DNA from 2 places in the Microbacterium sp. UBA7513 genome. Region 2 is predicted to be linked to the other one. Evidence: predicted binding sites of a transcription regulator. Region 2 holds the regulator's gene; the other holds the start of a gene.

Region 1 (7,527 bases), on a different contig from region 2:
GATCGACGCGGCGTTCTGCAGCGCAGAGCGCGTGACCTTCGCCGGGTCGATGATGCCCTGTGCGAACATGTCGCCGTACTCGCCGCTGGCGGCGTTGAGGCCCTGGCCCGCGGGGAGCTCGGACACCTTGTTGGCGACGACACCCGGCTCGAGACCGGCGTTCAGCGCGATCTGCTTCAGCGGAGCCTCGATCGCCACGCGGACGATGTTCGCACCGGTCGCCTCGTCACCCTCGAGCGAGAGAGCGTCGAGAGCCTTCGTGCCGGACTGGATGAGGGCGACACCACCACCGGGGACGATGCCCTCCTCGACGGCAGCCTTCGCGTTGCGTACGGCGTCCTCGATGCGGTGCTTGCGCTCCTTGAGCTCGACCTCGGTCGCAGCGCCGGCCTTGATGACGGCCACGCCACCGGCGAGCTTCGCCAGACGCTCCTGCAGCTTCTCGCGGTCGTAGTCGCTGTCGGTGTTCTCGATCTCGCGACGGATCTGCGTGACGCGACCCTCGATCTGGTCGGCCTCGCCGGCACCCTCGACGATCGTGGTCTCGTCCTTGGTGACGATGACCTTGCGCGCACGACCCAGCAGGTCGAGCGTGGCGTTCTCGAGCTTCAGGCCCACCTCTTCGGTGATGACCTGGCCACCCGTGAGGATCGCGATGTCCTGCAGCTGCGCCTTGCGACGGTCGCCGAAGCCGGGAGCCTTGACGGCGACCGACTTGAAGATGCCCTTGAGCTTGTTCAGCACGAGGGTCGCGAGGGCCTCACCCTCGACGTCCTCGGCGATGATGACGAGCTCCTTGCCGTCCTGGATCACCTTGTCGACGATGGGCAGGAGGTCCTTGATGTTGGAGACCTTCTGGTTCGCGATCAGGATGTACGGGTCTTCGAAGACGGCTTCCTGGCGCTCCGGGTCCGTGACGAAGTACGGGTTCAGGTAGCCCTTGTCGAAGCGCATGCCCTCGGTGAGCTCGAGTTCGGTGCCGAAGGTCTGCGACTCCTCGACCGTGACGACGCCTTCCTTGCCCACCTTGTCGATGGCCTCGGCGATGAGCTCGCCGATCGCGGGGTCGGCGGCGGAGATGGAGGCGGTCGCGGCGATCTGCTCCTTGGAGTCGATCTCCTTCGCCGAGCTCAGCAGCTCCTCGGTGATGGCGGCGACGGCCTTCTCGATGCCGCGCTTGAGGGAGATGGGGTCGGCGCCGGCCGCGACGTTGCGCAGGCCTTCGCGGACCAGGGCCTGGGCGAGGACCGTGGCGGTCGTCGTGCCGTCGCCGGCGACGTCGTCGGTCTTCTTGGCGACCTCCTTGACGAGCTCCGCGCCGATCTTCTCGTACGGGTCGTCCAGCTCGATCTCCTTGGCGATGGAGACACCGTCGTTCGTGATCGTGGGGGCGCCCCACTTCTTCTCGAGCACGACGTTGCGACCACGCGGGCCGAGGGTCACCTTGACCGCATCGGCGAGGATGTTGAGGCCACGCTCGAGGCCGCGGCGGGCCTCCTCATCGAAGGCGATGATCTTTGCCATGAGTTTTGTCGTCCCTCCTGGACGTAGACGGTGGGTTTAGCACTCAGAGTGAGAGAGTGCTAACGCCATTCTGGCACTCGACACCATCGAGTGCAAGCCGCGTCGTCCGGGAGTCGGGCGAGGGTCAGGGCGCGGGAGTCTCGGGCACCGATGCCGCCCGGTCGACGCCGATCACGATGGTGAGCTGCTTCTGCCCGTCCTCCGTCTGGCCCGCGTAGTAGTCGCTCTGCTGCACCTCGGCGCCGCCGATGACGCCGGCGAGGCCCTTCGCCGCCTCCTCGTCCTCGGCGCTGACGTAATAGACGGTCGTGGTCTCGAAGTCGTCGCTGGCGCTGTCGCTGGCGAGCACGGTCGCCGCCGCCCAGCCGGCGTTGATGAGGGTGTCGCGCATCTGGTCGTCCAGCCCGCTGTCGGGGGTCGCGTTGAGGATGAGCACCGAGTAGGTCGGGTCGATCACCCCGGTCTGCTCGGGCGTGGGAGCCACGGACGACGTCGGCTCCGGAAAGAGGTCGATCCGTCCCATGACGACCAGAGCGCCGAAGATGCCGGCGATGATGAGCACGAGAGCGGCGACGAACGACCACAGGAGCACGACCCAGCCGTTCATCCCCGGAGCTTCGGCACGGTGTGCTCCCACACGTCCGGTGGAACGGGGGACCTCGTCGAAACGGTCACGGGGGGGCTTGGACACCCCTCGATGCTAGCGGCACGTCGCTGGTAAACCGTTCCATGACGAGCACGACCCCGCAGGATCAGGTCATCCGGTGAACCCGGGGATCCGGGACGTGCGCCGGGCGCTTCTGGCGTCCCGCAGTCGACGCAGTCGGCCGACGAGGATCGGATCGAAGGCGAGGGCCGCCTCGGAGTCGATGAGACGGGCGAGCAGCTGGTAGTAACGCGCCGCGCTCATGCCCAGTCGCGCACGGATCGCTTCCTCCTTCATACCGCCGTGGCGCGGCCAGGCGGCCTCCAGGGCGAGGATCGCGCGATCGCGTTCCGTGAGGTGGTCAGCGGGCATGCCCTCAGATTAGGTCGTGGTCGACGGATCGCCCGCGCGCCACTCCCACCGGGCGCCGAGCGGGTCGGCAGCGGCGCGCACCCGCCCGTCGAGCGCGACGACGAATCCGGGCCAGGCCTCCGCGACGACCGGTGGGTCCCAGACCTCGAGGAGAGCGGGCGGGTCGATCGTGACCCAGCGCGCGGGCAGCGTCGCGATCGTCTCGATCAGCGCCTCCCGCTGCTCCCGGGGGATGTGCACGAGAACCCCGGGGGTCGTGATCACCAGCGTGGCATGCGCCGGCGCGGATCCTGCCAGCTCCTCCAGATGGGCGGCTGCGTCTCCGGCGACGAGAAGCGGCGGCTCGGCGGCCGCGATGTCGAGCGCGGCGGTGATGCGCTGCTCCCTCCCCTCCTCTCCCGGCCACACGAGCGCCCGCAGCCAGCGCCGATCCTCTTCGTCGGCGGCGTCCAGCGGGGCGAGGTCGATCCCGGCGCGCCACACCACCTCCGGCATGCGCAGCGGGGGGAGGTCGCCGGTGACGGTGCTCTCCAGCACCACGGTGGAGGGACCGTCGAGGGGGTCGAGCGCGCGACGAACGGACCCGCCGTCGTCGATGAAACGGTATGAGTAGCGATCGGGATAGAGGCAGAGGCCGGCGGAGGCGCCGACCTCCAGCAGCGCGATCGGGCCCTCGATCTCGGAGAGCACCGGCAGCAGTGCCGCGGTGCGGAGGGGCTCGTTGGTCTGCAGGGCGCGGCTCGTGCATTCCTCGACGAGTCGAGAGGCATTGGTCAGGACGAACCGACGCCACTCGCGGTACGGACCGTGACCGGCGCCGAGCAGGCGGGACACGGCGAACACGAGCGGAGGCTGGCGACGGGTGGCGGGAATCCGCAGCAGAACCTCGCTGATCTCGTCGTCTTCGGCGACCCCGGCCGCCCACTCCCCGTACAGCGCACTGCGCCCCGGAGCCTCCACGGCCGCGAATCGGGCATAGCGCTCCTGCACGGCATCCTTCATGCGTCCATTCTGACGGGGAGCGCCATGAGGGCCCTGCACAAGGGAGAATGGAGAGGACTCAGGAGGACACGATGCCCTACAGCGTGAACAAGACCGAAGACGAGTGGCGCGACGAGCTCGGCGAAGAGCAGTACGCCGTGCTGCGCCAGGCGGCGACCGAGCGGGCGTGGACCGGCGAGCTGCTCGATGAGGAGCGCGCCGGACTCTACACCTGCGGCGCCTGCGGCGCCGAGCTCTTCAAGAGCGGCACGAAGTTCGATTCCGGCTGCGGCTGGCCGAGCTTCTACGAGTCGGTCCGGCCGGACGCCGTCGAGCTGCTCGAGGACGACAGCCTCGGCATGGTCCGCACCGAGGTCCGCTGCGCATCCTGCGGTTCGCACCTCGGCCACGTCTTCCCGGACGGCTTCGGCACCCCCACCGGTGACCGCTACTGCATGAACTCGATCGCGCTGAACTTCACGCCCGACGAGTCGTGAGCGCCCTCGACGCCGTCCGCGCACGGCAGTCCTGGTCGAAGGTCGGGGACACCGCCCCGGGACGCGAGGAGCTGGTGACGCTCATCGGCGCCGCCGGTCGCGTCGCCGATCACTCGTCCCTGCGCCCCTGGCGGCTGATCGAGCTGCGCGGCCAGGACCGCGAGGCGCTCGGCGCCGCGATCGCGGAGGCGCAGGGGGACGCCGAGCCGTCGGCGAAACCGCTGCGGGCCCCGCTCCTCATCGCCGTGGTCGTGAGCTACCGGGCGAGCGAGAAGGTGCCACGCTGGGAACAGGAGGCGGTGGCCTCCGGCGTCGCCCACGTCCTGAGCCTGCTGCTCGACGAGGCGGGATGGGGCGTCATCTGGCGCACCGGCCAGTACACGCGCTCGGAACCGGTCGCGCGCATGCACGGGCTGGGGCCGGACGAGGAGCTTCTCGGTTGGCTCTACGTCGGGGCGAAACCCGAGGGCAAGAGCCCGGGCCGCCGCAAGACCGTCGACGCCCGCGCGCTCCTGACCCGACCGCCGAGACTCTCGCCGGAGGCGCGGGCCGCTGCTGAGGCGGCCGCACGGGAGGCCGAGAAGCAGAAGGCCGAGAAGGCCGAGAAGAAGGCCCGCAAGAGGGCGAAGAAGAAAGAGAAGAAGAAGGCCAAGAAGGCCGCCAAGAAGACCCGCTCCTAGAGCCGGCGGCGTCGCCAGGGCACCGCGACCAGCACCGAGCCGACCGCCACGATCACCATCGCGACCACCTGCCACAGCGCCGGTCCCGCCTGCGCCGGCCAGAGCAGGTCGATCACGACGGACGTGACGAGCTGCCCGAGCACCGAACCCAACCCCATCAGCAGCACGCCGGTGTGCGCGACGATGAACGCGCCGAGCAGGATGTAACCCGCCCCCAGGAAGCCGCCGAGGTAGAGCCAGGGCTCGGTCGGCAGCGCGGCCGGCCATCCCCGCACGGCGACGCTGATGCCGGCGGCGACCGCGAGCACCAGGGTGCCGGCGATGAAGCTCATGAGCGTGGCGGCGATCGGCGACTGCACGCGTTGAGCCAGCCGCCCGTTCGTCGCCGCCTGCCAGGCGATGCCGACACCCGCGGCGAAGGGCAGCAGGAGCATCCACAGCGGAGCGGTCGCCAGCACGTCGCCCGAGAGGGAGATCCCGACCGCGGCGAGCGCCAGCACCCCGCCCATCACCCGACCGGGGGTGACGGCCACGACACCGGCCGGCCCGAAGCCGATGCGGTCGAGGACGAGGCCGTGCAGGGTCTGTCCTGCCACGACACCCACCGTGAAGAGGGAGACGCCGAGGATCCCCGCCGTCAGACCCTGGGTGGACACGGTGAGTGCGCCGCAGGCGCCCCCGAGGAGCATCCAGAACGGGATGCTCCGATCGCGGATGCCGCGCCCGAGACGCAGGGCACCACGGCGCGCCGAAGGCAGGAAGGAGATGACCACGGCGAGGGCCACGAGTCCTACCGCGAAGGAGAGGAAGCCGGCGACGATGCCGTTGTCGACGCGCACGCCCAGGACCCCGTTGATGCGCGCCTGGATCGCGGTCATGACTCCGATCGCGACGGCTCCCCCGAGCGCCAGAGGAGCAGGGATGCGGCGGGCGGGGGTCACCTGTCGACACTATCGGAGCCTCCGCGCGCACCTGTCCTCCACGGTGCCGTCCTCCTGGAGGACGAGCGCACCGCATCAGGGAATCGTCCTGCAGGAGGACGCGCGCCGGCCCGATGATCCGTAGCGTGGTGCCCATGATCACCGCAGAAGGCCTCACCAAGAGATTCGGGGACAAGACCGCCGTCGACGGCGTGTCCTTCACCGTGCAGCCAGGGAGCGTCACCGGCTTCCTCGGACCGAACGGCGCAGGGAAGTCGACGACCATGCGCATGATCGTCGGGCTGGACCGTCCGACGGCGGGCCGGGCCACCGTGGCCGGCCAGGAGTATCGCAAGCTCCGCGCCCCGCTGACCGAGGTCGGCGTGCTCCTCGATGCCAAGGCCGTGCACACCGGTCGGACAGCGCGGGATCACCTCCGCGCGATGGCAGCCACGCACGGCATCCCGACCTCCCGTGTCGACGAGGTCATCGAGCTCGCCGGCATCGGCGCGGTCGCCCGCAAGCGCGCCGGGAAGTTCTCGCTCGGCATGGGGCAGCGACTGGGGATCGCCTCCGCGCTGCTCGGCGATCCGCACACCCTCATCCTCGACGAGCCGGTCAACGGCCTCGACCCGGAGGGCGTCCGCTGGGTGCGGCAGTTCGTCCGGCATGCCGCCTCCGAGGGACGGACGGTCCTGCTCTCCAGCCACCTCATGAGCGAGATGGCGCAGACGGCGGACCACGTCATCGTGATGGGACGGGGCAAGGTCCTCGCCGACGCCCCGCTCGCGGAGCTCGTCCGCTCCTGGACGACCAACCGCGTCCGCGTGCGGACACCCCGCCCGACCGACCTCGTGGCCGCTGTGGGCGGTCCGGACGTGGAGATCGTCAGCGCGGCTCCCGATCTGCTCGACATCGCAGGGCTCCCGGCAGCCCGCATCGGCGACCTCGCCGCGGAGCGCGGCATTCCGCTGCACGAACTCACCCCGACCACCGGATCCCTCGAAGAGGCCTACCTCGCCCTCACCGGCGACGCCGTCGAGTACCGCACGAAGGAGCTCTCATGACCGCCGCCCCCGCCGTGACGACTCCGGCCGTCGCGCCCCCCGCCACCGACTCGGGCCGGCGCCTCACCTTCCCGCGCGCCGTGCGCGGTGAGGCGATCAAGCTCATCACCCTCCGGTCCACCTGGTGGTCCATCGCGATCGCCGCCGCGCTCACGATCGGCATCGCCGTCCTCATCGCTCAAGCGATCGACGCCCCCGGCTTCGACCCGATCCAGGCCGTCGTCATGCCGATCCAGTTCACGATGCTGCTCGCCGGCATCATCGGAGCGATCTCGGTGACCGGCGAGTACTCCACGGGCATGATCCGCTCGACGCTGACGGCCGACCCGATCCGCGGGTCCGTGCTGCTGGCGAAGTCGCTCGTGCTCGCGGCCTTCCTCTTCCTGTCGTCGCTGGTCATCTTCGGCGTCGCCGCGGTCGCCGTGTCCGCCGTGGTCGCAGGACGGGAGCAGGGCATCGACTGGTCGGACCCCGCGACCTCCGTCCTGCCGATCGTCGTCGCCTCGCTCGCCATGGCCGTCTTCGCGCTGATCGGCGTGGCCTTCGGCTTCATCCTGCGCTCGGGTGCCGGAGCGATCGCAGCGACCGTCGGTCTGCTGTTCGTCCTGCCGATCGTCGCGAGCTTCTTCGCGATGGCGGGAGAGGCCTGGGCCTGGGTGATCGACGCCTCCGCCTACCTCCCCGTGGCCGCCGCGCAGAGCGCGATCCTGCCCGGTGACACGGCGACGCTGGATGCGCCGGTCGCCTTCCTCACCCTCGGCTGCTGGGTGGTCGGCGGTCTGCTGGCCGCGTGGGCCGTCCTCCGCACGCGGGACGCGTAGGAGACCGGGTGCCGGCGAA
Region 2 (6,318 bases):
GAGGAATCCTGGCGGATCGGCAGTGGCGAGGAGCGTTTCCAGACGGCCGGCGAAGCCCTGCTGTCGTGGACGGCGCAGCGTGCGGCCGGGCTGTCCGTGGAGGACGTCCGTCCGGCTCCCGGTCCCGCCTATGCGGGCGTGAGCTTCGACGCCGAGGGCAATCCCATCGCGTCGAGCAAGCGGGATGTTGAGCCGCGCTACGACGCCGAGGGGATGCCCTTCGTGGGCGCGGGCATGACGCTGCACCTGCGGGGCCGAGTCGGCGGCATGCGCGCCGACTCCGAGCTGCGTGTGATCTCGGTCACGGAGGAGACCCGGCGGATCGGCTTCGTGCTGGGCACGGTCGGAGGCTCCGTGGTCAGCGGCGAGGAGTCGTTCGACGTGGACTGGCGCGAGGACAACGACGAGGTCTGGTTCACGGTCCGGGCCTTCGACGCCCCGAACACGCTGCTCTACCGTCTCGTCCCCGCTCTGATGAAGCGCCGCCGTCGCGAGCTCTTCGCGCGCTACCTCCGCGCGATCTCCCCGCTCTACGCGACCCCGGTGTGATGGCGGGACCACTTCCGCTCGGGGATCCGGCGCCCGCGGACGGGCGACTCCCCGCCGATCTCCCGACCTCCGCCGAGACGCCGTTCTCCGCCTACCTCCACATCCCGTTCTGCCGGGTGCGCTGCGGCTACTGCGACTTCAACACGTACACGTCCGGTGAGCTCCGCGGGGCGAAGCAGGAGGACTACGCGTCCACCCTCATCGGGGAGATCGCCCTCGCGCGCACGGTGCTGGACGAGGCCGGAGCGCTGCGCCCGATGGACACGGTGTTCTTCGGCGGCGGCACGCCCACGCTGCTTCCCGCGGGAGACCTCGCCCGCATGCTGGGAGCGGCCACCGCGGCGTTCGGACTCGCACCGGGCGCGGAGGTCACGGTCGAGGCCAACCCCGACACCGTGACCCCGGAGGTCGCGCGCATCCTCGCCGAGGCGGGGGTCACGAGGCTGTCCATCGGCATGCAGTCCGCCGTCCCGCACGTCCTCGCCGCGCTCGACCGGACGCACCGACCGGAGAACGTGCGCACCGCCGTCGCCGCCGCGAAGGAGGCCGGACTCGCGGTCAGCGTCGACCTCATCTACGGCGCACCGGGGGAGACCCTCGCCGACTGGGAAGCCTCGCTCGACGCCGCCCTGGCCCTGGAGTCCGACCACATCTCCGCCTACGCCCTCATCGTCGAGGACGGCACGAAGCTCGCCCGTCAGATCCGTCGCGGCGAGGTGCCGACCCCGGACGACGACCTCCAGGCCGACATGTACGAGCTGGCGGACGAGCGCCTCGCCGCCGCCGGGTTCGAGTGGTACGAGGTCAGCAACTGGGCTCGCAGCGAGGGGCAGCGGTCGCGGCACAACCTCGCGTACTGGCGGGGCAGCGACTGGTGGGGCTTCGGTCCCGGCGCCCACAGCCACGTCGCCGGACTCCGGTGGTGGAACGTCAAGCATCCCGCCGCCTACGCGCAGCGCCTGGCGGCCGCGTCGTCGCCGGCGGCCGGGCGCGAACGTCCGGACCTGGAGGCGCGGACCCTGGAGCGCATCCTCCTCGTCAGCCGCATCCGCGAGGGGATCGCGGTGACCGACGTCCCGGAGCAGAACAGGGGGCGGGTGGCCGGGCTGATCGCCGACGGCCTGATCGATGCGGCGGCGGCGATCCGCGGGCGCGTCCAGCTCACGCTCCGCGGCCGTCTCCTCGCCGATGCCGTGGTGCGCGAGCTGACGGACTGAGCCGCGACGCCGGGCTGTCCGCCTTCGGAGATCTCCCGATCACAGGAGGTAGGATTGGCACTCAGGGTGGCAGAGTGCCAGCATCCGGTCGGCGGGAAGGGGAACCCATGGTCACAGAGCGAGGGCTGCAGGTCCTCCGCGCGATCGTGCAGGACTACGTCGAGACGCACGAGCCCGTGGGCAGCCGTTCCATCGTCGACCGTCATTCCTTCGGTGTCTCGGCGGCGACCATCCGCAACGACATGGCGCAACTGGAGGACGAGGAGCTGATCACGGCTCCGCACACCTCATCCGGACGCGTGCCGACGGACAAGGGGTACCGGGTGTTCGTCAATCACCTCGCGCAGCTCCGTCCGCTCTCCACCGCGCAGCGTTCCGCCATCGAGTCCTTCCTCGCCGACCCAGCGGACCTCGACGATCTGATGGCGCGGACCGTCCGCGTGCTCACACAGCTCACCGGCCAGGTCGCCCTGGCCCAGTACCCGTCGTTCGCGCGGGCGCACGTGACCCACGTGGAGCTCGTGACGCTCGCTCCCAACCGGCTCCTCACAGTCCTGGTGACCGATGCCGGCGGGGTGTCGCAGCGGATCACCGTGCTCCCGGACATGATCGACGAGGCGGATCTCGCGGTGCTTCGCGCGCGACTCTCCGCCCTCATCACCGGCCAGGCGATCGCAGCGGCCTCCGACCGGCTGCAGCCGCTCCTGGCCGCCGACGAGACGCCGCAGGACCGCGTGCTCCGCACGGTCGCCGCCGTCGTCGTGGACGAACTCGGCGGCTTCCGGCAGGAGCGGCTCGTGATGGCGGGCGCGGCGACTCTGGCGCGGCGCGAGCAAGACTTCCGCGGCAGCATCCATCCCCTCCTCGAGGCCATCGAGGAACAGGTCACGCTGCTGCGGCTGATGAGCGAGATGGTGCCCGACGAGCACGGCCTCGCGGCGAGCATCGGCACCGAGAACGCCTCCTTCGGGCTCGGCGAGGCGTCGATCGTCGCCAGCAACTACGCGGCGCCCTCGGGGACCGCGCGGGTCGGTGTCATGGGGCCCACCCGGATGGACTATCCGAGCAACCTCGCGGCGGCACGGGCGGTCGCCCGCTACCTGTCGCGAATGCTCGACGACGACGAGGCCGGCCGCTGAGGCGGCCCCCACGGAAACACACGCAGAAGGGCGATTGTGGCGGACCACTACGAGGTTCTCGGGGTGTCCCGGGACGCTTCCACCGATGAGATCAAGAAGGCGTATCGGCGCCTGGCACGGCAGCTCCACCCGGACGTGAACCCGGGTGAGGAGGCCGCAGAGAAGTTCAAGCTCGTCACGCACGCCTACGACGTGCTCAGCGACGAGGAGTCACGCCGCCGCTACGACATGGGCGGCGGCGACGGCGCGAACAACTTCGGCGGCTTCGGCGGCTTCGGCGACATCTTCGAGACGTTCTTCGGCGCGTCCCAGGGTGGCGGTCGCGGCGCCCGCCCGCGGTCGAGGCGTGAGCGCGGGCAGGACGCGCTCGTCCGGGTCACCCTCGACCTCGGCGACGTCGTCTTCGGCGCGCACCGCGACATCGAGGTCGACACGGCCGTGCTCTGCGAGACCTGTCAGGGCTCCTGCTGCCAGGAAGGCACCTCGCCGGTCACCTGCGACATCTGCGGGGGCACCGGTCACGTGCAGCGTCAGGTGCGGAGCCTCCTCGGCAACGTCGTCACCTCCCAGCCGTGCGGCACGTGCGAGGGCTACGGCACGACCATCCCGTACCCCTGCGGCACCTGCGGCGGGCAGGGACGGGTCCGGTCGCGTCGCACGGTCTCCCTCGACATCCCGGCGGGCGTCGAGACGGGCCTGCGGCTGCAGCTCCCCGGCTCCGGCGAGGTCGGCCGCGCGGGCGGTCCGAACGGCGATCTCTACGTCGAGGTGACGGTCAACCCGCACCCCGCGTTCAGCCGTGACGGCGACGACCTGCTCGCCACGCTCGAGGTGTCCATGACCGACGCCATCCTCGGCACCGAGACCTCGATCGAGGGACTCGACGGGGAGGTCGACCTGGAGATCCGCGCGGGCGTGCAGTCCGGCGACGTGCTGACCATCAAGGGGCGGGGCATCACGCCGCTGCGCGGCACCCAGCGCGGCGACCTCCGCGTCGGCGTGCAGGTGGTCACCCCCACCAAGCTCGACTCCGCGCAGCGCAAGCTCATCGAGGACTTCGCCAAGAAGAACAAGGCGCCGGGCCCGCAGCTCGCGCAGTTCCAGCAGGGCCTGTTCTCCAAGCTCCGCGACCGGTTCCGCACCCACTGATCGTGGCGCTGCACTTCCTCGTCGAATCCGCGGGCGACGCCGCGGTGGGCGGTCTCGTGTCGCTCACCGGGGCCGAGGCGAAGCATGCGGCCGTCGTCCGGCGGCTCCGCGTCGGTGAGGCCCTCACCGTCGGCGATGGCCGGGGCGTCTGGCTGACGGGCGTCGCCGAAGAGGTGTCGCCGTCGCGCGTCGACGTCCGGATCACCGAGCGCGTCGAGCACGAGCCCGCGAGTCCGCGCCTCGTGCTCGTACAGGCGCTGGCGAAGGGCGACCGCGACGAACTCGCCGTGCAGGCCGCGTGCGAGCTCGGCGTCGACGAGATCGTGCCCTGGCAGGCGGGGCGCAGCGTGTCCCGCTGGGAGGGACCGAAAGCCGTGAAGGGGCGCGAGCGCTGGGCGACGATCGTCCGCGAGGCAGCCAAGCAGGCGCACCGGGCCTGGGTGCCCGAGGTGGCCGCCCCGGAGTCGACCGCGCAGCTCGCGGCCCGCGCAGCGACGCAACGTGTGCTGCTGCTCGACCCGACCGCTCCCGCCCGGCTCTCCGCGCTCGTCCCCGATGACCGCGACCTCGTGCTCGTGGTGGGGCCAGAAGGCGGGATCGCTCCGGAGGAGCTCGAGAAGCTCACGGCCGCGGGCGCCGAACGCGTGCTCCTCGGCGACACCGTGCTGCGCACGTCGACCGCGGGTCCCGCGGCGATCGCCGTGCTGTCGGCCGCCCTCGGCCGGTGGTGACCGGCCGCGCCACGCGGTCCCCCCAGTAAGCTGAGAGCATGAGCGAACCCTCGATCTTCACGCGCATCCTCACCGGGGACATCCCGGGGGAGATCCTGCTCGACACGGGCCGCGTCTTCGCGATCCGCGACATCGATCCGCAGGCGCCGCTCCATGTGCTCGTCATCCCCAAGACCGAGGAGTACCGCGACGTCACCGCACTCGCGGCCGGGGATCCCGCACTGCTGGCCGAGATGGTCGCCGCGGCGAAGCGCATCGCCGACGAGCACGCGAACGGCGAGTACCGCCTCATCTTCAACAACGGCGCGAGCGTCGCGCAGTCCGTGTTCCACGTGCACGCCCATGTGCTCGGCAACCTCGAGGAGAACAAGCTCGTTGGCTTCTGACGATCAGGAAAACGTCACCGAACGGCTCTACGCCGACGGCGTCGCGATGGTGCAGCTGCTCGGTCCGCAGGACCGGCTGCTGCGGATGCTCGAGCGCGAGCACCGCGACGTGCAGGTGCTCGTCCGCGGCAACGAGATCACGCTCACGGGCGAGCGCGAGGCCGTCGCCAAGGCAAAGACCCTCGTCGACGAGCTCCTCACGATGACGAGGGCCGGGCACGACCTCGCCCCGAGCGACGTGTCGAGCTCGGCGCGCATGCTGCGTCAGGATGGCGGCCCGCGGCCCAGTGAGGTGCTGGGCGAGGCGATCCTCTCCACGCGCGGCAAGGTGATCCGGCCGAAGACCCTCGGTCAGAAGGAGTACGTCGACGCGATCGAGGAGAACACGATCGTGTTCGGCATCGGTCCGGCCGGAACGGGCAAGACCTACCTGGCGATGGCGAAGGCCGTCCAGGCGCTGCAGCGCAAGGAGGTCACCCGCATCATCCTCACCCGTCCGGCGGTCGAGGCAGGGGAGCGCCTCGGGTTCCTCCCCGGAACGCTCACCGACAAGATCGACCCGTACCTGCGGCCGCTCTACGACGCACTGAACGAGATGATGGATCCGGAGATCGTGCCGCGCCTGATGGCGACCGGCACCATCGAGGTCGCCCCGCTCGCCTACATGCGCGGGCGCACGCTCAACGACTCCTTCGTCGTGCTCGACGAGGCCCAGAACACCACGCCCGAACAGATGAAGATGTTTCTCACGCGTCTCGGGTTCGGCACGAAGATGGTCGTGACCGGCGACATCACGCAGGTCGACCTCCCGCAGGGCGCTTCCGGCCTCCGTCTGGTCACCCGGGTGCTCGACGGCATCGACGACATCCACTTCTCCCGTCTCACCAGTGACGACGTGGTCCGGCACTCCCTGGTGGGGCGCATCGTGGACGCCTACAGCGAGTACGACGAGCGGCGCGTGGCGCAGCGGGCTGAGCGCGAGCAGGCGCACGAGTTCGCCAATCGTGCCGAGCGCCGCGGCGCCCAGCGACCAGGACCACGCGACCGCATGCCGAAACGAGGGCTCTCATGATCGAGATCAACAACGAGTCGGCGATCGACGTCGACGAGACCGTGCTGCAGCGGCTGACCGACTTCAACCTTGCGC

Evidence for each region. The regulator HrcA, encoded in region 2, represses chaperone genes, less so after heat shock. The targets are predictions, from matches to a motif close to TTNGCACTCGNNNNNNNCGAGTGCNAA.
Region 1: the regulator HrcA is predicted to act here: its motif matches at 1,561-1,587, upstream of groL (chaperonin GroEL).

What each region holds. Positions count from the first base shown of each region.
Region 1 covers NZ_DLNJ01000015.1:154,540-162,066, reverse strand. Annotated here, with positions in the region: gene groL (chaperonin GroEL) at 1-1,524, opposite strand, end outside; gene B2W79_RS08240 (LytR C-terminal domain-containing protein) at 1,649-2,215, opposite strand; gene B2W79_RS08235 (DUF3263 domain-containing protein) at 2,282-2,542, opposite strand; gene B2W79_RS08230 (DUF2332 domain-containing protein) at 2,552-3,544, opposite strand; gene msrB (peptide-methionine (R)-S-oxide reductase MsrB) at 3,616-4,020, shown strand; gene B2W79_RS08220 (nitroreductase family protein) at 4,017-4,700, shown strand; gene B2W79_RS08215 (DMT family transporter) at 4,697-5,611, opposite strand; gene B2W79_RS08210 (ABC transporter ATP-binding protein) at 5,776-6,687, shown strand; gene B2W79_RS08205 (ABC transporter permease) at 6,684-7,508, shown strand; gene B2W79_RS08200 (sensor histidine kinase) at 7,517-7,527, shown strand, end outside.
Region 2 covers NZ_DLNJ01000023.1:111,811-118,128, reverse strand. Annotated here, with positions in the region: gene B2W79_RS13800 (DUF1990 family protein) at 1-549, shown strand, start outside; gene hemW (radical SAM family heme chaperone HemW) at 549-1,766, shown strand; gene hrcA (heat-inducible transcriptional repressor HrcA) at 1,874-2,905, shown strand; gene dnaJ (molecular chaperone DnaJ) at 2,942-4,054, shown strand; gene B2W79_RS13780 (16S rRNA (uracil(1498)-N(3))-methyltransferase) at 4,057-4,785, shown strand; gene B2W79_RS13775 (HIT domain-containing protein) at 4,824-5,171, shown strand; gene B2W79_RS13770 (PhoH family protein) at 5,218-6,243, shown strand; gene ybeY (rRNA maturation RNase YbeY) at 6,240-6,318, shown strand, end outside.